2 regions of the Arthrobacter sp. SLBN-83 genome follow, and region 2 is predicted to be linked to the other one. Evidence: predicted binding sites of a transcription regulator. Region 2 holds the regulator's gene; the other holds the start of a gene.
What was found. Region 2 encodes HrcA, which represses chaperone genes, less so after heat shock. Its sites were predicted from a motif close to TTNGCACTCGNNNNNNNCGAGTGCNAA; they were not measured.
Positions count from the first base shown of each region.

Region 1: groL (chaperonin GroEL) is a predicted target of HrcA. The motif match lies at 16,096-16,122, and genes of this name have one in related genera.

Region 1 covers NZ_VFMX01000001.1:539,822-559,750, reverse strand. The annotation lists gene FBY30_RS02480 (TetR/AcrR family transcriptional regulator) at 1-488, shown strand, start outside; glycine riboswitch at 582-679, shown strand; gene gcvP (aminomethyl-transferring glycine dehydrogenase) at 869-3,733, shown strand; gene gcvT (glycine cleavage system aminomethyltransferase GcvT) at 3,745-4,893, shown strand; gene FBY30_RS02465 (L-serine ammonia-lyase) at 5,348-6,808, shown strand; gene FBY30_RS02460 (TspO/MBR family protein) at 6,887-7,432, opposite strand; gene FBY30_RS02455 (lipid II:glycine glycyltransferase FemX) at 7,554-8,687, shown strand; gene FBY30_RS02450 (peptidoglycan bridge formation glycyltransferase FemA/FemB family protein) at 8,838-10,154, shown strand; gene FBY30_RS02445 (threonine/serine ThrE exporter family protein) at 10,239-11,726, shown strand; gene FBY30_RS02440 (siderophore-interacting protein) at 11,793-12,632, opposite strand; gene FBY30_RS02435 (uracil-DNA glycosylase) at 12,647-13,417, opposite strand; gene FBY30_RS02430 (DUF3263 domain-containing protein) at 13,513-13,842, shown strand; gene FBY30_RS02425 (LytR C-terminal domain-containing protein) at 13,894-14,529, shown strand; gene FBY30_RS02420 (cold-shock protein) at 14,536-14,742, shown strand; gene FBY30_RS02415 (ABC transporter substrate-binding protein) at 14,742-16,010, shown strand; gene groL (chaperonin GroEL) at 16,301-17,935, shown strand; gene FBY30_RS02405 (ABC transporter substrate-binding protein) at 18,015-19,325, opposite strand; gene FBY30_RS02400 (ribonuclease HI family protein) at 19,591-19,929, shown strand, end outside.
Region 2 covers NZ_VFMX01000001.1:3,622,117-3,631,714, reverse strand. The annotation lists gene FBY30_RS17025 (PhoH family protein) at 1-674, opposite strand, end outside; gene FBY30_RS17020 (GerMN domain-containing protein) at 1,081-1,998, shown strand; gene FBY30_RS17015 (16S rRNA (uracil(1498)-N(3))-methyltransferase) at 1,985-2,764, opposite strand; gene dnaJ (molecular chaperone DnaJ) at 2,767-3,894, opposite strand; gene hrcA (heat-inducible transcriptional repressor HrcA) at 3,983-4,996, opposite strand; gene FBY30_RS17000 (DUF3097 domain-containing protein) at 5,171-6,019, shown strand; gene FBY30_RS16995 (DUF4870 domain-containing protein) at 6,096-6,506, shown strand; gene hemW (radical SAM family heme chaperone HemW) at 6,516-7,745, opposite strand; gene lepA (translation elongation factor 4) at 7,771-9,598, opposite strand, start outside.

The DNA of each region.
Region 1 (19,929 bases), 3.1 Mb from region 2:
CCCTGCTGATCGAAGTGGGGGAGCGCGCCGCCACCCTTGACGCAGTCGCCCGGAAGGCCGGCGTGTCCAAGGGCGGCCTGCTCTACCACTTTCCCAACAAGGAAGCGCTCATTGCCGTACTGCTGGACCGGCTGGAGGGCCTGGCCCGGGAGGATGCCGATGCCATGGCCTCGGCCGGCGAAGGTGCCGCCGCGTACTTCATCCGTTCCTCGGTGTGGGCCGACACTCCACTGGACCGGGCCATCGTTGCCGCCACCAGGCTTGCCGAGGTGGCGCATGAGGAGACGCGGCGCCGGTTCGCGGCCATCCAGCAGCGCTGGCTGGACGAGATTGCCGCGGATGTTGGTCCGGGACTGGCGAAGGCGGTCCTCTATATGGGCGACGGCCTGTACTTCAACGCCATGCTGTCAGTGGCGCCTGCGCCGGCGGGGGGAGCGGCCGCTGACGTGGAGGAACTCCTTGCTGCCCTGGAGCGGCTCCGCCGGTAGGATTTGCCATTTGCCGGGAGGGGCGGGGCGTAGGACAATGGAGAGTTGTGAGGGCTGCCACCGGCCGTCATGACCCAACAAATGAATAGCCTTTGATCTGCGGCGGGAGAGTTCTGCCGAAAGTACAGGCAGGCGCCGTAGGAGCAAATCCTCCCCAGGAATCTCGCAGGCCCCTGTACCGCCGCGGCGAGGCGCCTCTGGAAAGCAGCAGGCAGTTGCCCTTCCTCCCTTGGGGAGCCGAAGAACTGTTGTGCTCACCGACGGTGCAAGCGGATCCTGCCAGGCAGGCACCGCGGAAACTCTCAGGTCCAATACAGAGCGGGGAGGAACCCGAATAGCTGTGGCGTACCCTGCGCCGCCTGAGTAAATGGAGTTCCTTCGTGCCGGTTACCCCAGCCTCCACCACCTTCGTAGACCGCCATATCGGTGCGCGCCGCCAGGCCGACGTCGACACCATGCTCAAAGCCGTGGGCTACGACACCCTCGACTCCCTGGTGGACACGGCCGTTCCCAAGGTCATCCGCCAGGAAACCGCCCTCCGGCTTCAGGACGCCCTCAGCGAGGTCGAGGTCCTCACGGAGCTGCGGAAGCTTGCCGGGAAGAACAAGACCGCCGTCCAGCTGATCGGCCAAGGGTACTACGACACGGTCACACCGCCTGTGATCCGCCGCAACATCCTTGAATCCCCGGCCTGGTACACCGCCTACACCCCGTACCAGCCGGAGATTTCCCAGGGCCGGCTCGAGGCCCTGCTGAACTTCCAGACCATGGTCCAGGACCTGGTTGGCCTGCCCATCGCCAACGCCTCGCTGCTGGATGAAGCAACCGCCGTCGCCGAAGCCGTCCTGCTGATGCGCCGCGCCAACAAAGCCAAGCCCGCTGCGGACGGCAAGACCGTCCTGGACATCGACGTCCTGCCGCAGACCATCGCCATCGTCAAGGGCCGCGCCGAGGCGCTGGGTTTCGAGGTTGAAGTGGCAGACCTGTCCCAGGGCCTGCCCGAGGGCGACATCAACGGCATCGTGCTCCAGCAGCCCGGCGCCTCCGGCCGGGTATGGGACCAGTCCGCCGTGATCGCCAACGCCAAGGAACGCGGCGCCCTGGTCACCGTCGCCGCCGACCTGCTGGCCCTGACCCTAATCACCCCTCCCGGTGAGCAGGGCGCGGACATTGCCGTCGGCTCCGCCCAGCGCTTTGGTGTCCCGCTGTTCTTCGGCGGCCCGCACGCCGCCTACATGGCTGTCCGCAAGGGGCTGGAGCGCTCGCTGCCCGGCCGCCTGGTTGGCGTCTCCAAGGACGACGCCGGTGTTCCCGCCTACCGCCTGGCGCTGCAAACGCGAGAGCAGCACATCCGCCGTGAAAAGGCCACGTCCAACATCTGCACCGCGCAGGCGCTGCTGGCCATCGTCGCTTCCATGTACGCCGTGTACCACGGCCCGGACGGGCTGAAGGCGATCGCCGCAACCGCCCACGGCCATGCCCGCACCCTCGCGGCCTCGCTTGCCGCTGCCGGCGTGGAGGTCCTGCATGCGAGCTTCTTCGACACCCTGACGGTCCGCGTCCCCGGGCGCGCCGCCGGCATCGTCGCCGACGCTGAAGCGCGCGGCATCAACCTGCGCAGCATCGACGCGGACACCATCGGCATCTCCCTGGATGAAACCACGACGCCGGCCATCGTCGCCCAGGTTGCCGACATCTTCGGGGCCACCGTTGCTGGAGATGCCGTTGCCGGCGGCGGGGGATTCGGGCTGGAGGCCGCCGTCGAGCGTTCCTCCGACTATCTGCAGCATCCGGTGTTCAACACGCACCGGTCCGAAACGCAGCTGCTGCGTTATATCCGGAAGCTCTCGGACCGGGACCTGGCGCTGGACCGGACCATGATCCCGCTGGGTTCCTGCACCATGAAGCTGAACGCCACCGCCGAGATGGAAGCCATCTCCTGGCCGGAGTTCGCCTCCATCCACCCGTTCGCCCCGGACTCCCAGACCGAAGGCTGGCGCGAACTGATCGCGGACCTGGAAGCGGACCTCACCGCCATCACCGGCTACGACCAGGTCTCGATCCAGCCCAACGCCGGGTCCCAGGGCGAATTGGCGGGGCTGCTGGCGATCCGCGGTTACCACCACTCCCGCGGCGAGCAGCAGCGCAATGTCTGCCTGATCCCGGCCTCGGCCCACGGCACGAATGCTGCTTCCGCGGTGTTGGCCGGCATGAAGGTGGTCGTCGTGGCTACTGCGTCCGACGGCACCATCGACCACGCTGACCTGGAAGCCAAGATCGAGGCCAACAAGGACGCCCTGTCCTGCATCATGATCACCTACCCCTCCACCCACGGCGTCTACGACGGCGACGTCCGCGAAGTCTGCGACGCAGTCCACGCCGCCGGCGGACAGGTCTACATCGACGGTGCCAACCTCAACGCGCTCGTTGGGCTGGCGCAGCCCGGCAAGTTCGGCGGCGACGTGTCCCACCTGAACCTGCACAAGACCTTCTGCATCCCGCACGGCGGCGGCGGCCCCGGCGTGGGCCCGGTCGCAGCCAAGGCACACCTGGCACCGTTCATGCCCGGCGACGCCACCACCTGGAATGCCGGCACCGGAGCCACCGACGTGCCGATTTCCGCCTCCCGGTTCGGTTCGGCCGGCGTGCTGCCGATCTCCTGGGCGTACGTGAAGCTGATGGGCGGCGAGGGCCTGACCGAGGCCACCAAGTCCGCACTGCTGGCTGCCAACTACGTCGCCTCGCGGCTGAACGAGTACTTCCCGGTCCTCTACACCGGTGAAGGCGGCCTCGTTGCCCACGAGTGCATCCTGGACCTGCGCGAGCTCACGGCGAAGACCGGTGTGACCGCCGAGGACGTGGCCAAGCGGCTGATCGACTTCGGCTTCCACGCCCCCACCCTGGCGTTCCCTGTGGCCGGCACCCTGATGGTGGAGCCCACCGAGTCCGAGGACCTGGCCGAGATCGATCGCTTCATCGAGGCCATGATCACCATCCGCAAGGAAATTGACCAGGTGGCCAACGGCGACTTTGCCGTTGCAGACTCACCGCTGCGCCGCGCACCCCACACGGCAGCCGCCGTCGTCAGCTCCGACTGGGACCGCGCCTACACCCGCGAGCAGGCCGCCTTCCCCGCCCACCACAAGCAGGACAAGTACTTCCCGCCGGTGGGCCGCATCGACGGCGCGGCAGGGGACCGGAACCTGATCTGCTCCTGCCCGCCGCTCTCCGAGTTCGAGAACTGAGGCCTGCCACCATGACCGAGAAATACACAGCGTTGTACGACGAGCACAAGAAGCTGGGCGCGTCCTTCACCGATTTTGGCGGCTGGCAGATGCCGCTGAAGTACAGCTCCGAACTGGCAGAACACCACGCGGTCCGCAAGGCTGCCGGCCTGTTCGACCTCTCCCACATGGGCGAGGTCTGGGTGACCGGCCCGGACGCTGCCGCGTTCCTGGACTACGCCCTGGTGGGGAAAATCTCTGCCATGGCCGTGGGCAAGGCCAAGTACTCCCTGATTTGCAATGAAGACGGCGGGATCATCGACGACCTCATCACCTACCGGCGTCCCGCCGCGCAGGATGGCACCGACGTCTTCCTGGTGGTGCCCAATGCCGGCAATGCCGCCGTGGTGGCTGCAGCACTGCAGGAGCGTGCCGCAGGATTCGATGTGGTGGTGGATGATGCCTCGGCCCGCACCTCCCTGGTAGCGGTGCAGGGGCCCAAGGCCCAGGAACTCCTGCTGCGCCTGGTTCCGGCCGCCCAGCATTCCCTGGTGAGCGAACTGAAGTACTACGCCGCCGTCGAGGTTCCCTTCCTGGTGGGCGGCACAGGCAAGGAACTCCTGCTGGCCCGTACCGGATACACCGGTGAGGACGGGTTCGAGATCTTCGTGGACAACCACGATGCCGCCGCGCTGTGGCAGGCACTGATCGCCATCGCCGACGACGGGGAACTGGTTCCGGCCGGCCTCGCCTCCCGCGACTCCCTCCGCCTCGAGGCGGGGATGCCCCTGTACGGCAACGAACTGTCGCTGCAGGGCGACCCGTTCGCCGCTGGCCTTGGTCCCGTCGTCGCACTCTCCAAGGAAGGCGACTTCGTGGGCAAAGCCGCCCTGGCAGCCAAGAAGGAGGCCGGCGCCGGCAGCACCTCCGGCCGCCGCCTCGTGGGGCTCAAAGGCCAGGGCCGCCGCGCCGGCCGCGCGCACTATCCCGTCCTCAAGGACGGCGCCACCGTCGGCGAAGTCACCTCCGGCCAGCCCTCGCCCACCCTCGGCTACCCGATCGCCATGGCCTACGTCGACGTCGAATACTCGGCACCCGGCACGGCCCTGGAAATTGATCTCCGCGGCAAGGCAGAACCGTTCGAAGTCGTCGACCTCCCGTTCTACAAGCGGGTCAAGTAGGGCGCCTCGCGGTGGTCCGTGGCTGGCTTTGGGACCACCGGACCGGACATTTTCACGCGTGCGTTGGGCCCACGCCGTCAGGGTTCCCTGGCCGAGCTTGCGAGGTTAGGGAGACGGTGGGGAGCACGCTTTCGAAAAGTCCGGCTCCGCCGGCCCCTCCTGCGGAGGTTTCAGTTGTGCGAGGAGTTGGCCAGCGGCCAGGGCTGAGGAAGTAGGCGGACAAGGTGCGTGAACTTCCCTTGGGCGGCCGAATCTATGCCCGGTGCATCGTTTCCTGCCGCCGCGTCGCTTTGGTGACGTCCGTTGGCGACTGGGCGGGTTCCGGAGCCGTGCGTCTAAGGGAGCGTCACGTCCGCTTAGCGGGCGTCTACGCGACCGAGCACGCGGAGGAATTCGGCCAGGTGCATCCAACCCGGCCACCCCAACCGAACCAGATTCTTAGTTAGGAACCAGCATGGCTGTTGGCGTTTTTGATCTTTTTTCGATCGGTATTGGCCCGTCGTCGTCTCATACTGTGGGGCCGATGCGGGCTGCTGCTGTTTTTGCGGAGGAGTTGGTGGGGGCCGGGGTGTTGGGTGCTGTGGCTTCGTTGCGGGTGGATTTGTATGGGTCCCTGGCGGCGACGGGGCATGGCCACGGGACGATGACGGCGATCCTGTTGGGGTTGGAGGGGTTTCATCCTGAGCTGATCCTGCCGGATGAGGTGGAGGAGCGGCTGGCGTCGATCGCGGAGACCGGGATGTTGAACCTGGCTGCCGTGGTGGAGGGTTCCGGTGGCGGGGTGGCGTTGCCGTACGGGGTGGGCGATATGGTGCTGCGCCCGTTGACGGTGCTGCCGCGGCACACGAACGGGATGACCTTCACCGTGGCGGATGCGGGCGGGGAGGTCCTGCATGCGGCGACGTTCTTCTCGGTCGGTGGCGGGTTCATCGTCCGTGAGGGTGAGGAGGACGCGGCGCAGCAGGAACTGGACGCGTCCAAGGAGGAGTTGCCGTTGCCGTTCCGGACCGCGGCGGAGCTGCTGGAGCACTGCCTGAACACCGGGTTGGGCATCGCGGACGTGATGCTCCTCAATGAGAAGGCCTCCCGGGATGAGGGGGAGATCCGGGCGGGCCTGCTGCATATCTGGTCCGTGATGGAAAACTGCGTGGCCACCTCGTTGAAGCGGGACGGGGTGCTGCCGGGCGGGTTGAAGGTCCGCCGCCGGGCCCCGGACTGGTACGAACGGCTGAAAAAGGAATGCGCCGACGGCCGGGAGGAGGACCAGGACGCGGCGTGGGACGCGGGCCCGCACGATGCCCGGTATTGGCAGGAGTGGGTTAACTTGGTGGCGTTGGCGGTGAACGAGGAGAACGCTTCCGGCGGCCGGGTGGTCACCGCGCCCACGAACGGGGCGGCCGGGATCATCCCTGCGGTGCTGTATTACGCGCTGCACTTCGCCCCCGGCATGGACACCGCCACGCAACAGGACCGGGACGGTGTGGTGGTGCGGTTCCTGCTGGCCGCCGGCGCCGTCGGGGTGCTCTACAAGGAACAGGCCTCGATCTCCGGGGCCGAGGTCGGCTGCCAGGGCGAGGTGGGGTCCGCGTCCTCGATGGCCGCCGCCGGCCTGGCCGAGGTCATGGGCGGCACCCCGGCCCAGGTGGAGAACGCGGCCGAGATCGCGATGGAACACAACCTGGGCCTGACCTGCGACCCGATCGGCGGGCTGGTCCAGGTCCCCTGCATCGAACGGAACGCGATCGCCGCCGCCAAAGCGATCAACGCCGCGAAAATGGCGCTCTGGGGCGACGGCACCCACCGGGTCTCCCTCGACGAAGTCATCATCACCATGCGCGAAACCGGCAAAGACATGAGCGACAAATACAAAGAAACCGCCATGGGCGGCCTCGCCGTCAACGTCGTCGAATGCTGACACCCGGCTACAGCCCGGAGTGGAAGAAGCCGGAGTGGAAGAACAGGCTGACGGATGCAGCCGGTGTTCGCCCCGCGGCTAGTTGTGCGCTGCCGCCCACCAGTTCAGGCTCGCGGCGAACACCAGCCATGAGATGTAGGGGAGCAGGAGCAGCCCGGCGGTGCGGCTAATGGGACCGAAATACAAAACCGTGAAGGCGACGGCGGCGATCAGGGCAAGGATGATCGCCAGACCCAGCCACAGGGCTGCCGTGCCGAGGGCGGGGTACAGGGCAAAAAATGCAGGGGTCCAGGCGAGGTTAAGGACCAGCTGGAGGACATAGACCGTCATGGCCGGCCGGGTCCGGTTGGTCCGTTTCCGCCAGACCAGCCAGGCAGCGACAGCCATCGCCGTGTAGAGGACAGTCCAGACCGGACCGAACACGCCGTTCGGCGGGGACCAGGGAGCCTTGTCCGCCGTGGCATACCAGCCGGTGACATTGGCCGCCGACGCCAGCCCGCCCAACGCCGCCACAACCAGGGACGCCACCAGGAACCCGATAAGCGCAGCGACCTGAACCCCGGCGCTGTACGGCTGCCTGCCGGTGCCCGCAGGAGCGGCTGTCTCTTCCCCATCCGGCCTCATACCCCCACCCTTGTTGAACGCCCCAAGCCCCGTCAAGACGGCGTCCAGCAGCGTGAGACGGGCCATTCCGACCGGGTCGGGGAAAGGCCGGGAGCGCATCAGGCTTTAGACTTGAGGCTGCATGTCCGCACGCATCCAGAAGTACCGAAACCGCGCACAAACCCGATTGGACACGGCCCCCTTGCGAGAATTCACCGCACGTTTTGCCACAGCCGAGGAAATTGAGAACTGGGACAAGCACGTCACGGCCAACCCGAACGGCGGCAACATGCTGCAGTCGGCCGCCTACGCATCAGTCAAGAACGGCAGTGGCTGGAAAGTCCGGTTCCTGGTGATGGAAGGCGGCGGAAACCCCAGCTACAACCTGGTGCTGGAAAAGCGCTTCCCTGTCCTGGGACGGCTTTGGTACCTCATCAAGGGTCCTGACCTGGCGGACGCTGCGGACCTGCGGCCCGCCCTCGAAGCGTGCGCGGCTTTCGTCCGCAGCAGCAAACTGAACGTCTTCACCATCAAGGTGGAGCCGGACATCGTCGACTCCGCGGACGCGCAGCGGGAACTGCAGGCGGCCAAGCTGGTCAAAGCCCCCAACATCCAGTCCAACGACTCCACCGCCCTGCTGGACATCTCCGGCACTGGGGAGGAAGTGTTTAAAGCCATCTCCTCCCGCGCCAGAAATGCAGTCCGGCGCGCTGAGAAGGAGGGCTGCCAGGTGGTCCGGCAGGAGCAGGGACCCGAAACTTACCGGGCGCTGTACGACCTGATGGCCAACACCGTCAACGCCAAGGGTTCCATGCCCCTGCGCAGCTACGACTACTACGCACAGTTCTGGGACGAGTTCTGCAACCGCGGCCAGGGCAACTTCTTCTTCACGTATGAGGACGGGAAGCCCAGCGTGGGCGCCTTCGTCATCAACTACGGTGCCAAGGCCACCTACAAGGACGGTGGTTCCACCCAGAACCGCAAGCAGTACGGGGATTCGCACCTGGTGCAGTGGACTGCCATTAAACGGATGCAGGAACTCGGCTGCACGGAATACGACTTCTGCGGGACGCCGCCGGCTGCACGCATCAAGGACAAAACCCACAACCTTTACGGCATGGGGATGTTCAAAACCAGCTTCACCAAGACGGTGACCGACTTTGTGGGCTGCCATGACTACGTGCTGTCCCCGCTCCGGCACCGGCTGTGGGTCAACGGCGGAGAAAAGGTGCTCCGCAGGATCGAAACCGCACGCACCGGCCAACAGTTCTACTGAGCTGCAGCCGGCAGGGCTGCAAATCCAGCGCAGCCAAGCCGGGCAAGCCGGCCCTGCCGCGAACACAGCCAGCCTAAACATCCTCCGCCTAACAACCCTCCATACAGTGCGTGCCCAAAGGCCGCGAAGAGTCGAGAAGAAGGTCACCCCTTGAATACAGTTTCCGCCGCTACCGGGCTTGAATACGCCAACCTCAGCGACGCCGACTTCGAGGCCTTCGCCCTGAAGCATCCGCAGAACAGCTTCCTGCAGTCCATCGACTTTGCCCGCTTCCAGCGTGCCCGTGGCCAGCAGGTGGAGCTCTTCGGGGTCCGCCGCGATGGCGAACTCGTCGCCGCCGGAAAGCTGAACTACACCACCACCCGCCTGGGCTACACCGTCTGCGAATGCGCCAAGGGCCCCCTCATGGACTACACGGACCGGGAGCTGGTGCGTGCCGTCGTCGAACTTCTCCGCAAGCATGCGGCAGGGCGCAAAGCTGCCGAGCTGCGGATCTCGCCCAACATCCGGTACATCGCCCGGGACGCCGACGGCGCCGAGCACCCGGAAATCGAGGACAACCGCCCGCTGGTGGCCCACCTGGAGCGGCTGGGGTTCCAGCACCAGGGGCTGGACATGAACTTCGTCAACGTCAACTGGATGTTCATCAAGAACCTCGTGGGCATCCAGGACGCCGAGGAATTGATCATGGGCACCAGCTACCGCACCCGGAAAGCCATCCGGAAAGCCGAAAAGAACGGCGTCTTCCTGGAGCAGGCCACCCTGGAAACCCTGGACGATTTTTACGGCGCCCTGAGCCGCGCCGGTGACGAAAAGGGCTTTGTCTACCGCGAACGCGCCTACTACGAGCACCTGCTCCGCACCACGTCGCCGGAGTTCACCAAGCTGATGATGGCCAAGATCGACATCCCGGCCTACCGCAAATCCATCACGGAGCGCCTGGCCGAGGAATCAGCCACCGCAGCGGACCTCCGCCGGGAGGTGGAGGAAACCGGCAGCAAGAAGAAAGCCAACCGGCTCAAAGTGGTCCAGGACCTGGTGGACAGCTACGAGCGGAGCCTGAAGGACATCGAACGGTTCCCCGATTCCGTGGGGACCGCCACCGTGGCCGCCATCCACTTTGTCTGCTACGGCGACGAGGTGGTGTGCGTCATCGGCGGCACCGTCCAGGACTACATCTACTTCAACGGCGCAACCTCCCTTTACTGGGGCATGATGCTGCACGCGCTGGAGAAGGGGTACCCGCGTTACAACTTCTACGGCACCTTCGGCATTTCCGGGCAGGACGAGGAAGGCCACGGCGGCTACGAATTCAAGAAGGGATTCGGTGGGGAAGTGGTCCAGCTGGTGGGCGACTTCGTCCTGCCGGTGCGGCCCGCCGTCTTCCACGCCAACCGGCTGGCCCGCTCCGCCGTGGCAGCAGCCCGTACCGTGTTGGGCAAGCTGCCGCTGAAGCGCGCAGCCTGACCATAGCCAACCGCGCACTATCGACCAGCGCGTCATCAAGCGACCAGCGCACCACTATCCAATGCGCACAGGGAGGAAGCGGGCATGAACGACCGGCCCGAACAGCCAGGGTACCGGCCCAAAACTGACGGCCTGCCCAAAACCCAACCGCTGACTCCTGCGCAGCTCCGCCAGGATGCCGCGGCCCGGCGGATGATCCGCCGCCTGGTGCAGGGCGAGAATCCGCCCACGGCCCCCCTGAGTATCGTTGACCGCCTGGCCGGCAGCCCGTACGCCAACCCCACCATCCAGGTGGGCGGCGTGGATCAGTCCGCGCGCAAAACCCTCGACTTTGCGCTGCACCTGGCCGAGACCATGTTCCGCTACGGGGCTGGTGCCCTGGAAGTGGAAACCAGCATCATTGCCGTCACTGCCGCCCTGGGGCTGAAGAACATCGAGGTGGACATCACCAACCAGTCCGTCGGCATCAACTACGCGCCCAAGGACCAGACCCCCATCGCGTTGCTGCGCGTGGTGCGCTCCTGGACCAACAACTATGCGGGCCTGGCCAAGGTGCACCAGCTGGTCACAGACATCGTCGCCGGCGGCGTGGGCCGCGACGAGGCAATCCGCAGGCTCAATGAGGCCATCACCAGCCCCAAGCCATACCCCCGCTGGATGGTCACGGCTGCGTTCGGTGTTTTCGCTGCCGTGTTCGTAGGGGTGCTGGGCGGCGGCCCGGTGTCCTCGATTATCGCGTTCGTGGCCAACATCGGCATCAGCCTCCTTGCCAGGCAGCTGGGCCGGTGGCGGGTCCCGGACTTCTTCATCACCGCCAGTTGCTCGTTCGTGGTCACCATCCTTGCCCTCCTGCTGTGGCAGTTCGGGCTGACCGCATCGCCGTCCATCGTGGTGGTGGGCGGCATCCTGCTGCTCCTCCCCACCGGGCGCCTGGTGTCCTCCGTGCAGGACGCCATCAACGGCTTCCCCGTGACGGCGGCGGGACGGTTCCTGTCCACGCTGCTGACCTTCGGCGCCATCGTGGCGGGAATTGCCGTTGCCTTCGTGGTGGGGGAGTTGACCGGGCTGCAACGCATCGACGTCACGCAGACGTTCCCGCCCGCCTACGATCTCTGGGTCCTGGTCGTCTTCGTGGCCGCGGCGGTAATGGCCATCGGCATCACCGAACAGACCACGTGGAACCTGCTGCTGCCCACGGCGGCCGTTGGCGTTGCCGGCTACCTGGTGCTGCTCGGGTGCGGTTTGCTGGGGATCGGCGACAGGTTCTCACCGGCCATTGCCGCCGTCGTCATTGGCCTCCTGGCCAGGGTGGTGGCCCTGCGGATGGGTGCGCCGCAGCTTGTGGTTGCCGTACCCGCGGCACTGATCCTGCTGCCGGGCCTCACGATCTTCCGCTCCATGTACGTGCTCACTGTTGAAGAAGCCGAGATCCTGGCCGGCGCCGGAGGGATGCTCAGTGCCGGGGCCATTGTGCTGGGAACAGCAGGCGGCATCGTCCTGGGCGACGTCCTGGCCCGTCCACTCACCCGGAGCCTGGCCAGTAACGAGCGGCGCCGGGCCCGCCGCCGCTAGCCCGGGCAGGACGCCGCCAGCCCGGGCGCGACGCCGCCAAGCCGGCCGCGCCGTAGCAGGCGGAGCCTAGATCTGGCCGACCGGCAGTTTCTTCTCGGCCTGGAACACGTCCTCCACCCGGCCCTGCGCCCAGTACCCGGAAAGGGACACCTGCCGGCGCTCCAGGCCGCGCTGTTTGAAGAACACCTCGCGCAGGGCCTTCATGTACCCGCGTTCGCCGTGGGCAAAGACATCCACAGTACCTGCGGGCCACTCGGCCCCGGCCACAGCGTTCACCAGCAGGTCGCTGGAACCTGCCGGTGCCCCGTTGCGCGGCAGCCAGGAGATGTTCAGCCCGGCAGGGGCGGAGATGGGCTGAATATCGGCCTCGGAGCCGACCTCCAGGAAGGCCAGCCCCGTTGCCTCGGCCGGCAGCGACTCGATGCAGGCAGCGATGGCGGGCAGGGCTGCTTCGTCACCGGCAAACAGGTACCAGTCCGCGTCCGGGTTTGGGTTGTAGGCGCCACCGGGACCGGTGAAGGTGAGCAGGTCGCCCGCCTGGGCATTGGCCGCCCACGGTCCAGCCAGGCCCTCGTCGCCGTGGACCACGAAGTCGATGGCGAGCTCCCGGGCCTCCGGATCCACCCAGCGCAGGGTGTAGGTGCGGGTGAAGGGCCACTGCTCGCGCGGCATGGTCTCTCGGATGGCCCAGAGGTCAAGGGGGGAGGGGTACTGGACGCCGGGCTGTGGAAAGACGATTTTCACGTAGCGGTCCACAAACCCGTTGTTCGTGAAGTCGCTGAAGCCCTCGCCGCCGGCCACGATCCGGACCATGTGCGGCGACAACTGCTCCTTGCGCAGCACCCTCAGGTTTACCTGGGGGCGGCTCTTCTTGGTGGCGCTGGTGGCGGCAGGGACAGTGCTCATAAGGCAAGCCTAAGCTAGGGCGACGGCGGCAGTTCCCAGGTTACGTCCAGCGCACCTTGTTCCCGCAGCAGTTGGTTGACGCGGCTGAACGGCCGGGAGCCAAAGAACCCGCGCGAGGCGGACAACGGACTGGGATGGGCGCTGCTGACAGCGGGGGCTCCGGCCAGGAGCGGCCGGACGCCCTCGGCTTCCTTGCCCCACAGCACCGCCACCAGCGGCATCCTGGACCCGTCCGCAGCCTTGCGGTTCGCCAGCGCGGTGACTGCCGCCGTCGTAATTTCCTCCCAACCCTTGCCACGGTGCGAACCGGCCGCCCCCGCCCGGACAGTGAGCACCCGGTTTAGGAGCAGCACGCCCTGGTCCGCCCAAGCAGACAGGTCGCCATGGACGCGCGGCGGAACGCCCAGGTCCGATTCCAGCTCCCGGTAGATGTTCACCAGGCTGCGGGGAAGGGGCCGGACGTGCGGCTCGACGGAAAACGACAGCCCTACGGCGTGTCCCGGCGTGGGGTAGGGGTCCTGCCCCACGATGAGCACCTTCACGTCCGCCAAGGGCTGGCGGAAGGCGCGCAGGACGTTCGACGGCGGCGGGAGGATTTGGTGCCCGGCGGCCTCCTCTGCAGCAACGAAAGTAAGCACCTTCCGGAGTTGCCCTTCCACGCCGTGGAGGGCCGCGGCCCAATCGGCTGCCATGAGCTCCGCCAGCGGTAGCTCCGCCAGGTCCGCGAAGCTGATGGCGTCCGCCGGTTCCTGCTGCAGCTCGAACAGCGCATCCGATTCAAACATCGTTCCATTGTTGCAGGCACCGCAAATGACACCCCTGTTATTCGGCCGCTAGCATAGGGGTGATACATTGACCGTAACCAGCGAAGGAGTGCGCCGTGGCGGAACCGGCCCGGGAACACCTGCCGGAGCAGGATCCAGGGAAGTCCCTCCTGGCGGATTTCACCCTCCGTGAGTCCTCGCTCTCCGAGCGCGAACAGCAGATGCTGGCCCTGGAACGGCAGTGGTGGAAGTATGCGGGGGCCAAGGAGCAGGCCATCCGTGACCTGTTCGATCTTTCCGCGACGCATTACTACCAGCTCCTCAACGCACTGATCGACCGCGAGGACGCCCTGGCCCACGATCCCATGCTGGTGAAGAGATTGCGTAGACTACGTACGTCGCGCCACCGTGCACGCACCGCCCGGCGCCTGGGATCCGACGCTTAGACGCCCCAAGGCCGGGACAACAGCCGCAATCTACAAGGATGTCCTTCCACCATGACCAGATACGCCCGCGATGAATTCGACAAGGTCCCGGAGGCCGCGTCGCGACAAGGTGTCCACCGGACGGCATCGGCCCCGTCCCGTGTGCGGCTGTGGCCCATCCTTGCGGTGGGCGTTGCGGCCCTTGCCATTGGACTGGTCTCCTTCCTGATCCTTCCCAAGCTCGGCTTCAACTCCACCGCCAGCCAGGCGTCGGCAACCGTTGAATCAGCCCCGCTGGCCGGAACCGGATCCACCCCTTCGCCCACCCAGTCCTCGTCTGCACCGGCGTCCGTCCCGGCGCCGTCCGCGTCGGCCGCACCAACCCAAAGCAGCGAGCCCGAGCCCAGCGCTTCCGCCAACCAGCAGGCCGTCGTCGACAAGACCCAGCCAGTGGCCGTCTACAACGCCGCCGGCACGGCGGGGCTGGCCAGCCGCGTGGGGGGAACAGTCCAGGCTGACGGCTGGCGGCCCGGCCAGGTAGGCAACTGGTCCGGCGCCCCGCAGAAGTCGTCCGTGATCTTCTATGCCGGCCCGCAGCAACTGGCCAGTGCCCAGGAACTTGCCGGACTGTTGAACATCCCCACAGTGGTGAGCAGTACCGAATTCCAGGTACCGCTCGTGGTGGTGCTCGGCCCGGGCTACCGGTAGCCGCACATGGCACTGGGAACCGTGAAATGGTTCAACGCTGAGAAGGGCTATGGCTTCATCACCGTTGACGGCTCCGGTGACGACGTCTTTGTGCACTGGTCCGCGGTCCAGGGGGAGGGCTACCGCGCCCTGACCGAGGGGCAGCGGGTGCAGTTGGACCTCGGCGAGGGCGAAAAGGGCCCGCAGGCAGAAAACGTCCGGCCCGCGCAATGATGCCGGCTCACCGCTCCCCGGTCCGCGTCCGCACGGTGCTTGCCGCGTCCCTGGCGGGCCTCCTTTCCATGACGGCTTGCGCGGGCACCGGCGGCAACGCCAGGACGGAGCCCGCGGAGGCTTCGGGCGACGGCGTCCTCCGGGTGGGTTTGATCCTTGACAACACCGGCGACAATGCCTTCCTCAACGCACCCCAGCTGGCTGCCGCCAAGGCAGCCATCCAGGACATCAACGCCGCCGGTGGACACAAGGGCCGGCCCGTGGAACTGCTTCCGGTGCACCAGGACCAGGACACCGCAGCCCAGGCCAAGGATTTGGTGGCTGCCAAGGTGGACGTAGCGATCGGACCCACCGACTCCAGCCACGCAACCGCCGCCGTGGACATCCTGTCCCGGACCCACGTGCCGCTCATCTCCCCGGCCAACACCGCTGCCGCCCTCTCCACAAGCGCCAGCGGAGGCTACTATTTCCGGACGGCCGCAGCCGACGTCGCACAAGGTCCCGTGCTTGCCAAACTCGCCAAGGACGCCGGTGCCGCCAGCATCAGTGTGCTGTACCAGGAGGGTTCCTACGGCAAGGACCTGTCCGCCGCCGTCACCGAAGCTGCCCAACAGTCCGGAATCAAGGTCCTGCCCGGGGTGGGCTTCAAACCCGGGAATGCCGCCGAAGCCGCACGTTCTGCCGCCAAAGCCGCGCCGGACGCCGTCGTCCTGGTGGCCCGCGACGGCGCCCAGGGCGCATTGGCCGAACTCCACAATGCCGGCGTCAGCGGTTCGAAGGTCATCCTCAGCGACGGTGCCTTCGCCCGCTACGGATCCGTGCTGCCGTCCCGGGCCCTCGAAGGCGCCCGTGCTGTCGTCCCCGGCCAGCTCCCCACCGCGGGCTTCCAGGCCAAGCTGCTGGCGGTGGATCCCTCCTTGAAGGACGTCTCCTACGCTGCCGAAACGTATGACGCCGTGACGCTGGCGGCCCTCGCAGCTGCCCGGGCGCAGGATGACGCGGGCCGGTCCATTGCCGCGAACCTCATTCCCGTCTCCGGCGGAACGGCGGCCTCCGGAACGGGCGCGCCGCAGGCTCCCTGCCTGAGTTACAAGGAGTGCCTTGGCGGCCTCGCCGCGGGCCCGGACATAAATTACGACGGCGAATCCGGCCCGGTGGCCTTCGACGCCAAGGGGGACATCACCACAGCCGCCTTCTCCGTCTTCACCTACGGAGCGGACAACAACCCAAGCCCCACCGGGCACGAAACAGCTGGACACTCCGGCTGATCGCCCTGGGCGAAGGGGCTGCGGCCAGCGCCTTGTCCGGCGTCTTATCGCTTGCACTCTCACCTGGGGAGTGCTAATTATTGAGTTAGCACTCTGACGTACCGACTGCTAAAGCAACGCCTGGTTCCGGCCGGCGGCGCCCTGCACCGGTCGAGGAGCGAAAGAAACACCTCACTTCAGTGAGATCCCCAGGCGGAGGCATACAGAGGCCGCCGTCAAAGGATCGTCCGTCGCGGGCACTGCAGCGAAGGTTCATTCTTAACGACTGTCCCGAAAGGACTACTGCCGTTATGGCCAAGATCATTGCATTTGATGAAGAGGCACGCCGCGGCCTTGAGCGTGGCCTGAACACCCTCGCCGACGCCGTTAAGGTCACCCTCGGCCCGCGTGGACGCAACGTCGTCCTCGAAAAGAAGTGGGGCGCCCCCACGATCACCAACGATGGTGTTTCCATCGCCAAGGAGATCGAGCTGGACGATCCCTACGAGAAGATCGGCGCCGAGCTGGTCAAGGAAGTTGCCAAGAAGACCGACGATGTTGCCGGTGACGGCACCACCACCGCCACGGTCCTGGCGCAGGCACTGGTCAAGGAAGGCCTGCGCAACGTTGCCGCCGGCGCCGACCCGCTGTCCCTCAAGCGTGGCATCGAGAAGGCCGTTGACGCTGTCACCGCCGAACTGCTGAACTCCGCCAAGGAAATCGAAACCAAGGAAGAGATCGCGGCCACCGCCTCCATCTCCGCCGGTGACGACGAGATCGGTGCCCTCATCGCCGAAGCCCTGGACAAGGTGGGCAAGGAAGGCGTCATCACGGTCGAGGAGTCCAACACCTTCGGCCTGGAGCTCGAGCTCACCGAAGGCATGCGCTTCGACAAGGGCTACATCTCCGCCTACTTCGTCACCGACGCCGAGCGCCAGGAAACGGTCCTCGAGGACCCGTACATCCTGATCGTCAACTCCAAGATCTCCAACGTCAAGGAACTGGTTGCTGTCCTGGAAAAGGTCATGCAGTCCAACAAGCCGCTGCTGATCATTGCCGAAGACATCGAGGGCGAGGCCCTGGCCACCCTGATCGTCAACAAGATCCGTGGCACCTTCAAGTCCGTTGCCGTCAAGGCTCCGGGCTTCGGTGACCGCCGCAAGGCCCAGCTGGCCGACATCGCCGTCCTCACCGGCGGCCAGGTCATCTCCGAGGAGGTTGGCCTCAAGCTGGAGAACGCCGGCCTGGAGCTCCTGGGCCAGGCCCGCAAGGTTGTTGTCACCAAGGACGAGACCACCATCGTCGAAGGTGCCGGCGACGCCGACCAGATCGCCGGCCGCGTTTCCCAGATCCGCGCCGAGATCGAGAACTCCGACTCCGACTACGACCGCGAGAAGCTGCAGGAGCGCCTGGCCAAGCTGGCCGGCGGCGTTGCAGTCATCAAGGCCGGTGCCGCAACCGAGGTTGAGCTCAAGGAGCGCAAGCACCGCATCGAAGACGCAGTGCGCAACGCCAAGGCTGCAGTTGAAGAAGGCATCGTCGCCGGTGGCGGCGTGGCCCTGATCCAGGCCGGTGCCAAGGCGTTCGCCAACCTTCAGCTGTCCGGCGACGAAGCAACGGGCGCCAACATCGTCCGCGTTGCCATCGATGCCCCGCTGAAGCAGATCGCCTTCAACGCCGGCATGGAGCCCGGCGTAGTTGTCGACAAGGTCCGCGGCCTGCCCGCCGGCCACGGCCTGAACGCAGCAACCGGTGAGTACACCGACCTGCTGGCAGCGGGCGTCAACGACCCCGTCAAGGTGACCCGCTCTGCCCTGCAGAACGCGGCTTCCATCGCCGGCCTGTTCCTCACCACCGAAGCAGTGGTTGCTGACAAGCCGGAGAAGGCTGCTGCTCCTGCCGGCGGCGACGACATGGGTGGCATGGGCGGTATGGGCGGCTTCTAAGCCTCCCGGCCGGGATCGCCTCCCGCCAACAGAAAAATGCGGCTCCCTCCTGGTGAGGGGGCCGCATTTTTGCTGCGGATTACTTTCTGGCTGAATCCAGCATTCCCTGGACTTCCTTCGTGAAGGCTTCAGCGGCAGCCTGCGGGGTCAGCCGGTCATACAACACTTCATCCGTATAGCGCTTGATCACGTTCTGGACGCTGCCGGCACCCACCGGCGGCACCGGCGGCGCATCCTTGATATCCGGGGCGATGTCCTTGAGGAAGTTGACCACAGTGGTGTCAGCAGGCTTCAGCGAGGGCGTGATGGCGGCGACGATTTCGCTGTTGGTGGGCACGCCCCTGTCCGTCATGAGGATAGCGCCGGCCTCCGGGCTGTTGGTGAGGTAGTTGATGAACTCTGCTGCCTCCTTGGGATGCTTGGAACGGGAGGAAGCGGACCAGAACATGGTGGGCTTGTAGTACATGCCGTTTTTGGCCGAGGCGCCGTCCACGCTCGGGGCGCGCAGCATCTTGATGCTGCTTCCGGTGGTGGCTTCCAGCGAGCCCAGCTGGTTGGTCCACCACCATGCCATGCCCACCCGGTTGGTGCCAAAGAGGCTTTGCTCAAGGCTCGCTCCTGCGTCTTCCGTCGCGACGTTGGCCGGTGGACTGGCCTTTGAATCGCGCTGCTCCTTGAGCCGCTCCCAGAAGGAGGCAGCCGTGGCGGCCTGGAAGTCGAGCTTCCCGTCCCCTGAGTACAGGTTCTCGCCATGCTGGCGGAGCCAAATGATCAGGTCGGCCTCGTTGCTGCCGTACGCCGCTCCATAGTTTTTACCGTCGCCGGCGGCGCTGATCTTCGCCGCCGTGTCCGTGAAGTCCTTCCATGTCCAGGTCTTGTCGTTGGGAAGGGGAACGCCTGCTGCTTCAAACACCTTGGTGTTGGCCATGATGACATACGCGTTCTGGCCGGTGCTCAGTCCGTACTGCGCGCCACTGTACTGGCCTGATGCGAGTGCCTCCTTGTCCAGCTTCGACGTGTCGATGCCGTTCTGCTTGGACAGGTCCAGCAGCGCGCCGCGGCCGCCGTATTCGGCAATGTACTTCTGGTCCATCTGGATGACGTCGGGCGCATCGTTGGCGGCGGTCTTGGTTGCCAGTTTGTCCCAGTAGCTGGACCATTCGCCCGGCTCGGCCTTGATCTTGATGTTTGGATGGGATGCTTCGAACGCGGCGATGACTTTGTTTGTCTGTCCGTTCAGGTATTCGTTGCCCCACCAGGTGAACCGCAGGGTTACCTGACCGTTGTCGCCGGACCCGCCGGCGGCACCGCAGCCCGTGGCCAGGATGGATAGAGCCACGGCCGCAGCGCCAAGCTGAAACCTCCGGCGGCTTACTACTGGAATCGTCATTGATGTTCCTTCCGGTTGGTTTCGTCGCGCTGTGGCAGCCTTGGGGCCAAGGATGACAATTCGAGAAACCGCTTTCTGAGTTGGTGTGCTGCGATTCTTTCGCGGGACGGTAACCTCGTCAAGGCTTTCGGTAAGCGTTTTCCGAAAATCTCACCATGAAGGCCGGAGAAGCGGGACGCGCCTCGACGCTGCGGCAGGCGCAGAAGGACGGGGTGCAGCACGCCCGCGGCAGCTTATTGTCAGCTGCTTCTGGCAGGATGGATTGGTGACGATTACTGCAGCGGCTGATGGTTCGGCCTTGGGAAACCCCGGCCCGGCCGGCTGGGCCTGGTATGTGAATGACAATTGCTGGCGGGCAGGCGGCTGGCCGCACGGGACCAATAACCAGGGGGAGCTCATGGCTGTCCTTGACCTTCTGCGGGCGACGGCACACCTCCCCGGGGAGGACCTGCGCATTTTGTGTGACAGCCAGTACGTCATCAACTCCATTACCAAGTGGATGCCGGGATGGAAGCGGAAGGGCTGGCGCAAGGCTGACGGGAAACCTGTCCTGAATGTAGAGCTGCTGAAGGAACTCGACCGCGAACTGGCAGGGCGTACCTAC
Region 2 (9,598 bases):
ATCATGTCGTGCAGGGCGTCATAGAGCGGCCTGAGGTAGGGATCGATCTTGTCGCTGAGCGTGCCGGGCAGGAATCCCAGCCGCTCCCCCGCCTCCACTGCGGGGCGGGTGAGGATGATCCTGCTGACCTCTTTTTGCTGCAGCGCCTGGACCGCCTTTGCCATGGCCAAATAGGTCTTGCCCGTACCGGCGGGCCCGATGCCGAAGATCACCGTGTTGGCGTCGATGGCATCAACATAGTTTTTCTGGTTGAGCGTTTTGGGCCGGATGGTCCTGCCACGGCTGGAAAGGATGTCGTGGGTGAGCACGTCCACGGGATTCTGCAGCGACTGGGTGCGCAGGAGCGACACCAGCTGCTGCAGTACCGCGGGCGTGATGACAGTGCCCCTGGCCACCAGTCCGCGGACCTCTTGAAGGAGCCGCATAATCCGGGGGACGTCCGTGACGGGGCCACTGATGGACAGTTCGTTGCCGCGGGCGTGGAAATTGACGTCGGGAAACTGCTCTTCGATGAAGCGCAACGCCTCGTCGTGGCTGCCAAGTGATTGAACCATCTGGTCTGTGTTCTCAAAGAGGACAACTTCGGTCCGGGTGCCGGGCATGGAGTGGGGAAATTCCCCCGGACTGCCTTCGCCCGTGTTGAGCCGGCGCTTACCATTTGCTGATTCAGTCATGGTGCTGGCCCGCAGGCCCGTGGTCCCCTCGAAGATCGACATCACTTGTTTGCGTTTGGCTGATGCCGGTGCCCGTTGCGCGGTGCACCCTGCCCAGCGATCCCTTTATCTTACGCCAGCACGGGTAAGGAGCGGATATCCGGCTCTCTGGAAGCGTCCACGCCACCCATGAAATGGCTCCTAAACAAGAACTTAGATATCAACTTCATATCGGCCTCATATCGTTCCAGTTGCAGTTGGCCGGAAGGAGGCACAGAGCGGCTGACCGCGCGCACCCCTGTGCAATGCTGGAAATCCAGCATCTGCTGGGACGCCAGGCCGCCAGGGGGATCGGCCCGCCACGCCAGGAAAGGACATGGGCAGGACAGTGCCGGAAACCTCTGCGCCCAAATGGGCAGGACGACCCATGGGCCGCGTGCGCCCGGCTGTCCTTGCGGGAATCCTCGTGCTTGTTCCGATCCTGGCCGGCTGCACGGCAGAGGGCGGGCCCTCACCTGCAGGCACCACTGCATCGGTCCCCGCCTCCGGGGGCACCATGCCGGACGCCCCCTCCACCAGCGCCCCACTGGAAACCACGCAGTCCTCCAACAAGGCCCCGGTCTACTGGATTGGCCGCAGCGGTACGAATATCTTCCTCTACCGTGAATTCCGGGACGTCCCCGAGCAGGACAACCCGGTAACCCGGGCCCTGCGCGCCATGATGTCGGAGAAGCCCCTGGACCCTGATTTCTTCACACCCTGGCAGAACCCGGACAAGCTGGCCACTTCCATTTCAGGCAAGGATGTCATCACCGTAGATGTCTCCGCTGACGCCTTTAACAGCAACCTCGACGCAGACATGGCGGCGCGGGCCATCCAGCAGCTGATCTACACCGCCACCGCAGCGGCGGCCAGTTCGGGTCTGATCGACACCAGTCAGCAGATACGGGTCCGGATCCTGGTGGACGGCCATACGGACTACGTCGCGTTCGGAAAGATCCAGCTGGGCGCACTCATGACGCGGGCAGCAGGCCTGGTGGCGCCGGTATGGATTATCGACCCCCAGGAGAACGCCGAGGTGCCGGGCGGCAGCGTGAAGATCACAGGACGCAGCACCTCCCCCGGGGCGAAGCTCCACTGGCAGCTCCTTCGGACGGGGGACGGCGGCAGCAAGGCCCCGTTCCTGAACGGTGAAACCACGGCCGGCGCGGAGCAGGGACAGGCGGGCGCCTTCACGCTTGGCCTTAACCTGCCGCCAGGCGACTACGAGCTCCGGGTAGCGCAGGCCGGCTCCGGCGGCGAGCCTGACAAGAACGAGGACACGAGGTCCTTTAAGGTCCGGTAGCGGTCCAACGGCCAAGGATGTCGCTGGCCAGCACGACGGCGGCCGGGCCGGCTGTGGAGGACCGCAGGACATGGTGCCCCAGCAGGGCCGTCACAGCGCCTTTGTCGCAGAGCTTGGTTACCTCCCGGGGGCTGATGCCGCCCTCCGGGCCCACGATCAGCAGGATTTCACGGGGGCCCGTGCCTGCACTCCCCTGCCACGCCTCAAGGACGGTACGCAGCGGCCGCACGGCGTCTTCATGCAGGATGACCGCAAGGTCCGCCGCTTCCACGGCGGCGGCAAGCCCTGTGGTGTCGACGGCGGCCCGCACCTCCGGGATCCAGGCACGCCGCGCCTGTTTGGCGGCCGCCGTCACTGTTGACTCCCACTTGGCGTGCGCCCGCGCTGCGCGGTCGCCTTTCCAGCGGACGATGGACCGTTCAGACTGCCAGGGCACCACGGCGTCGATGCCCAATTCGGTGGCTGTCTCGATGGCCAGTTCGTCACGGTCTCCCTTGGCCAGGGCCTGGACCAGTACCAGCCGGATGTCCGGCCTGTCTTCCACCGTCAGGCTGCTGCACTCCACCTCGAGCCCGGACGGTGCGGCCGAGACGACTTTTCCGGTCATCCGGGTGCCGGCGCCGTCGACGATATCCACGGCCTCGCCCGGCGCCAACCGCTTCACGGTGACGGCGTGCCGCGCCTCCGCCCCTTCGAGGACGAACATGCGGCCCGGCGTCGTTGCGTCCAGGGACCCGGCGGAGGTGAAGAAGACGGGGTTGCTCACCGCTACAGGTTCCCGAACCGGTCCCGGAGCTTGGCGAACATACCGCCGCTGGCGGCCAACTTGCCTTCGGTGATTTGCTCACCGCGGAGCTTGGCAAGTTGCCGCAGGAGGTCCTCCTGCGCGGAGTCGAGCTTGGCCGGGGTGTCCACCTGCAGATGGACCTTCAAGTCGCCGCGGCCATAGCCCCTCAGATGGGTGACACCCAAACCGCGCAGGGTGATGATTTCGCCGGACTGGGTTCCCGGCTTCACGTCGATCTCCTGGGTACCGTCGAAGGTTTCCAGGCTGACGTCCGTGCCCAGGGCCGCCGCGGTCATGGGGATGTGCAGGGTGGCGTGCAGATCATCGCTTTCGCGCACGTACGTGGGGTCGTTGTTGACGCGGATCTCCACGTACAGGTCACCCGCCGGCCCCCCTGCAGGGCCTGCCTCGCCCTGGCCGGAGAGCTGGATGCGGGTACCAGTGGCGACGCCGGCGGGAACCTTGATGGTCAGCGACCGGCGGCTGCGGATGCGCCCCTGGCCACTGCATTCGTTGCAGGGATCCTTGATGACCGTGCCGAAGCCCTCGCAGGTGCCGCAGGGGGCTGCCGTCATGACCTGGCCGAGGATGGAGCGGACCGCCCGCTGGACCTGGCCGCTGCCGCCGCAGATGTCGCACCGTTCCGGCTGGGTCCCGGGGCGGCAGCATGATCCGTCACAGGTGGGGCAGACCACGGCGGTGTCCACCTCGAGCTTCTTGTTGACTCCGAACACGGCGTCACGGAGGTCGATCCGGACACTGATGAGTGCGTCCTGGCCGCGGCGGACACGCGACGCCGGGCCCGAAGTGCCGCCGGCGCCAAAGAAGGTGTCGAAGATGTCCTGGAACGCGAATCCCTGGCCTGCATAGCCGGCACCGCCGAAGCCGTTGTCCGTACCGTTTTCATTGCCGGTGGTGTCGTAGATCCTGCGCTTCTGGGGATCGGAAAGGACCTCGTAGGCGTGCGTTACCGCCTTGAAGCGTTCTGCAGCGTCGGCACCTGGGTTAACGTCCGGGTGGAGGGTGCGGGCCAGCTTGCGGTAGGCCTTTTTGATCTCTTCCCCTGTAGCTTCGGGTGAGACTCCAAGGACGTCATAGTGGCTGCTCAAAATTCGTGTCTCTTCCTTGTAGTACTGCGTTCAGTTGGTCGGCCAGGGCTCTCGTTCCACAGTCGGAGCAAGCTCCGGCGGCCAAGAGTCAGGGCCCCAAAATCCTGGAAAGGTAACGGGCTACCGCCCTGACGGCGGCCATGGTGGTGGGATAGTCCATTCGGGTAGGACCGAGGATTCCTACCTTGGCTGCGCTGTCCGGACCGTAGCCGGTGGCTACCACGGAGGCCTCGGCAAGGCCGTCATAGGGGTTCTCCCTTCCGATGCTGACGGCCACGCCCCGGTGGTCCTGGGCCATCTCGCTCAACAGCCGCAGCATCACCACCTGTTCCTCGAGCGCCTCCAGCACAGGGCCGATGCTGAGGGGAAAGTCCACATTGGACCTGGCGAGGTTGGCGGTGCCGGCCATGACCATGCGGTCTTCCCGGCTGCTCTGGGCCAGCGCCTCCAGGCCGAGTGCCAGCGCGTGTGCCGCCTGGCGCTGCGCGTGGGGTGTTGCAGCCACGACGGCGGGAAGGGCCTGGGCGAGGTGGCTCAGCCGGGTTCCCCCCAGGGCAGCCAGGAAACGGGTGCGCAACTCGGCCAGCGCGTCGTCGCCAAGGTCCTGGCCGACGTCCAGGACGCGCTGCTCCACCTTGCCGCTGTTGGCGATGAGGACCACGAGGACCTTCCGCGGTGCCAGCAGCACGAATTCGATGTGGCGGACAAGTGCCCTGCTCAGGTGCGGGTACTGGACCACGGCCACCTGGTTGGTCAGTTGCGACAGCAGCCGGACCGTGCGGTCCAGTACGTCGTCGAGGTCGTCCGCGCCTTCCAGGAGGGTCTGGATGGCACGGCGTTCTGCCGCCGAAAGGGGCTTGACTGCCGAGATCTGGTCGACAAAGAGCCGGTAGCCCTTGTCGGTGGGAATCCGGCCGGCGCTGGTATGGGGGGCGGTAATCAGCCCCTCGTCCTCCAGGGCGGCCATGTCATTGCGGATGGTGGCGCTGGAAACACCAAGATGGTGCCGCTCCACCAGGGCCTTCGACCCAACCGGTTCGCGGGAGTGGACGTAATCCTCCACGATGGCCCGCAGTACTTCCAGTTTGCGTGGCTCGCTCACTCTCCACCTCCATCCATGGTCCGGGGCCGCCCGCCCCGCCCGGTGCCACCCAGGGGTTAGCACTCGACATGCCTAAGTGCTAACAGTCTATTATGCCTCGGCCCGTTGTTAGCATTGGTACCGCTCCGGGCGAAACTCCCGGGCTGAGGAGCTAGCGCTAGGCGGATCGATTCCATGGATTACCAGAACTGGGGCCCCCGGGGCATTTCCGCTCCCACACGGGCGGAGCTGCCCGAGGTCGCCGTGGAGCGCGGCATGGTGCTTGAGGAAGTACAGTCCGGCTGGGTGGGCGCCGTGACCCGTGTGGAGAAGTCCGGCGGAATGCACGTCGTGGCACTGGAGGACCGCCGCGGAAAGTCCCGGTCCTTCAAGCTTGGGTTCGGTTTCCTCCTTGAGGGCCAGCCCATCCGATTGATGCCGCCGGCGCCCAAAGCCGCCGTCGGTCTTCCCGCCGGCAGGACCGCCTCCGGTTCGGTGCGCGTCTCGGGCCAGCGCGCCCAGGTTGCCAAGGCAAGCCGGATCTGGGTGGAAGGCAAGCACGACGCCGAACTGGTGGAAAAAGTCTGGGGAGACGACCTGCGCGTGGAAGGCATCGTCGTCGAGCCCCTCCACGGCATCGACGACCTGGCCGCTGCCGTCGCAGAGTTCAGGCCCGGCCCGGGCCGCCGCCTCGGCGTGCTGGTGGACCACCTGGTTCCCGATTCAAAGGAATCCCGGATCGCCGACGCCGTCATGGCGTCCCCGGGCGCGGCCGGAAACGTCCTGATCGTCGGGCACCCCTACGTGGACGTCTGGCAGGCGATCCGCCCTGCAGTCCTGGGCATCGAAAAATGGCCCGCTATCCCCCGCGGGCAGGACTGGAAGACCGGGATCCTCAAAGCCTTCGGCTGGCCCCACGCCACAAAGGAAGACATCGGCCTCGGATGGCAGAAGCTGCTGGGCGCCGTACGCACGTACGCGGACCTCGAAGCGTCCCTGCTGGGCCGGGTTGAGGAAGTCATCGATTTCCTCACCGTGCCCTGACGGGCGGGCAACGGCCACAAAGCCAGTATTCTTGGTAGTAGTCAGCACCAACTTGCACCTCAGAAGGACACAGACTGTGGCAGAAAACGCACGTGATCACAGGGACGGCCAGGGCCGTTCCGAGTACCATGGCGTACCCGCCAACGCCCTGCCGCTTACGGCCAGCGAAGACCGCCAATGGGCCACGCTGGCGCACTTCGGCGGGATCCTGGGGTGCATCCCCTCGCTGCTGATCTACCTGATCTTCCGCGACCGCGGGCCGTTTACCGCCCAGGAGTCCAAGGAAGCGCTGAACTTCAGCCTGCCGCCCACCATCGCCGCGGTGTTGGCCAACATCCTGGTCTTCATTCCGTACGTGGGGAACATTTTCGCGGTCATCGCCACACTGATCTGGGTGGCGCTCACGTGCTTCTCCGTGGCCGCCGGCATTCACGTCAACCGCGGCCAGCCGCACCGCTACCAGTACAACCTGCGCTGGATTAAGTAGCGGCCCAGGTCAGTCCGGGAGGATGCGGCGGACCACTGCGTCTGCCAGCAGCCTGCCCTTGAGGGTCAGGACCAGGCGTCCCCGGAAAGCGGCCGCGGGCTCCACCAGGCCGCACGCGATCAGCCCGGCCACCTCGTGCCGCCCCGCAGCGCTGAGCGTTGACACCTCGAGTCCCGACTGCAGGCGTGCCTCGAGCATGACTTTTTCCAGTTTCCTGGTTTCTGCGTCCAGGGTTTCCCTGCCGGCAGCCGGCGACAGCCCCTGCGACAGCCGGTTGGCGTAGGCGGATGGGTGCTTGACGTTCCACCAGCGGACCCCGCCCATGTGGGAGTGGGCGCCGGGCCCGATCCCCCACCAGTCGTCTCCCCGCCAGTAGGCGAGGTTGTGCCGGCACGCCTGCTCCGGAGTGCGCGCCCAGTTGCTGACCTCATACCAGCCGAGCCCCGCTTCGGTGATGAGCTGGTCGGCGAGCTCGTACTTGTCGGCGTGGTCGTCGTCGTCAATTCCCGGGACCTCGCCACGGCGCATCTGGGCTGCCAGCTTGGTGCCCTCCTCGACGATCAGCGCGTATGCGCTGATGTGGTCAGGCTGGTAGGAAAGGGCGGTTTCCAGGGAGTGGCGCCAGTCGGCCAGCGTCTCCCCCGGCGTGCCGTAGATCAGGTCAAGGCTGACAGTCAGGCCGGCTTCCCGGGCCCACCGCACCACCTGCGGAACCCGGCTGGGCGTGTGGGTGCGGTCCAGGACCTTGAGGACGTGCGGAACGGCGGACTGCATGCCGAAGGACACACGCGTGAAACCGGCTTCCTTGAGGATGGCCAGGGACTCAGGGGTGACCGAGTCCGGGTTGGCTTCCGTGGTGACCTCGGCACCGTCCTCAATGCCCCACTGGTCGATCGCAGCGCGCAGGATCGCCGCAAGGTCGTCTGCGGGCAGCAGCGTGGGCGTGCCACCGCCAAAGAAAACCGTGCTGAGCTTCCGCTCCGGCAAGCCGGAACCGGTCAGCACCCTGGCCGCCAGAGCCACTTCCGACACCGCCGTTTGGGCATACGCATCCTGGGATGCGCCGCCGCCCAGTTCCGTGGCGGTGTAGGTGTTGAAGTCGCAGTATCCGCAACGCACGGCGCAGAAGGGAATGTGGACATACAGGCCGAATGCCCGGCCCGCCGCACCGTCAGCTGCCTGTGCAGGCAGCAGACCGTCCGACGGCGCCGGGTCGCCGAGGGGAAGGACGCTGGGCATCAGCGCGTCCCCCGCTGCGCGGTGGTCACTTCTTCTTTGCCTTGTCCTTCGATTCGTCCGTGGTGAGGGCGGCGATGAATGCCTCCTGCGGCACTTCCACCGTGCCCACCATCTTCATGCGCTTCTTGCCTTCTTTTTGCTTTTCCAGCAACTTGCGCTTACGCGAGATGTCACCGCCGTAGCATTTCGCCAGTACGTCCTTGCGGATGGCCCGGATGCTTTCACGGGCGATGATCCGGGAACCGATGGCCGCCTGGATGGGCACCTCGAACTGCTGCCGCGGGATGAGTTCACGGAGCTTGCCGGTCATCATCACGCCGTAGGCGTACGCCTTGTCCCGGTGGGTAATGGCACTGAAGGCGTCCACCTGCTCGCCCTGGAGCATGATGTCCACCTTGACCAGGTCGGCAACCTGCTCGCCGTCGGCTTTCCAGTCCAGGGAGCCGTAGCCCCGGGTCTTCGACTTGAGGATGTCGAAGAAGTCGAAGACGATTTCCGCCAACGGCAGGCGGTAGCGGATTTCCACCCGGTCCTCGGAAAGGTAGTCCATGCCGTTCATGACGCCGCGACGTGACTGGCACAGCTCCATAATGGCGCCCACAAACTCGTTGGGGGCCAGGATGGTGGCGGAGACCATGGGTTCGCGTACCTCGGCGATCTTGCCCGTGGGGTACTCGCTGGGGTTGGTCACGCGGACCACCTTCTTGTCCTCCAGGGTCACCTCGTATTCCACGTTCGGCGCGGTGGAGATGAGGTCCAGGTTGTATTCGCGCTCCAGGCGTTCGCGGGTGATCTCCAGGTGCAGCAGGCCCAGGAAGCCGACACGGAACCCGAAGCCCAGTGCGGCGGAAGTCTCCGGTTCGTACACCAGCGCGGCGTCATTGAGCATGAGCTTTTCGAGGGCGTCGCGGAGTACGGGGTAGTCGGCGCCGTCCAGTGGATAAAGGCCGGAGAACACCATGGGCTTGGCATCGGCGTAGCCGGGCAGCGACTCGGCGGCCGGCTTGGCCAGGTTGGTGACCGTATCGCCAACCTTGGACTGCCGCACGTCCTTCACGCCGGTAATCAGGTAGCCCACTTCACCGACGCCCAGCCCCTTGGAGGGTGTGGGTTCCGGCGAGCTGACGCCGATTTCCAGGAGCTCGTGCGAGGCCCTGGTTGACATCATCTGAATGCGTTCCCGCGGGTGGAGCATGCCGTCCACCACACGCACATAGGTCACCACGCCGCGGTAGGTGTCGTAGACCGAGTCGAAGATCATGGCACGGGCCGGACCATCAGGGTTACCCTCCGGCGCGGGCAGGTCCCTGACAATCTTGTCCAGCAGTGCTTCCACGCCGACGCCGGTTTTGCCGGATACACGCAGGACGTCCTCGGGATCGCCGCCGATCAGGTTGGCCAGCTCGGCTGCGTACTTTTCCGGCTGCGCCGCCGGCAGGTCGATCTTGTTAAGCACCGGAATGATGGTGAGGTTGTTTTCCATGGCCAGGTAGAGGTTGGCGAGCGTCTGGGCCTCGATGCCCTGGGCCGCGTCCACCAGCAGGATTGCGCCTTCGCATGCGGCCAGGGACCTGGACACCTCGTAGGTGAAGTCAACGTGGCCCGGGGTGTCGATCATGTTCAGTGCATAACTCACCCCGTCCACCTCCCACGGCATGCGGACAGCCTGGGACTTGATGGTGATGCCGCGTTCACGCTCGATGTCCATGCGGTCCAGGTACTGGGCCTTCATGTCGCGCGCCTGGACAACCCCGGTGGACTGCAGCATCCGGTCAGCCAGGGTGGACTTGCCGTGGTCAATATGCGCGATGATGCAAAAGTTCCGAATGATTGCCGGATCTGTCGCGGCGGGC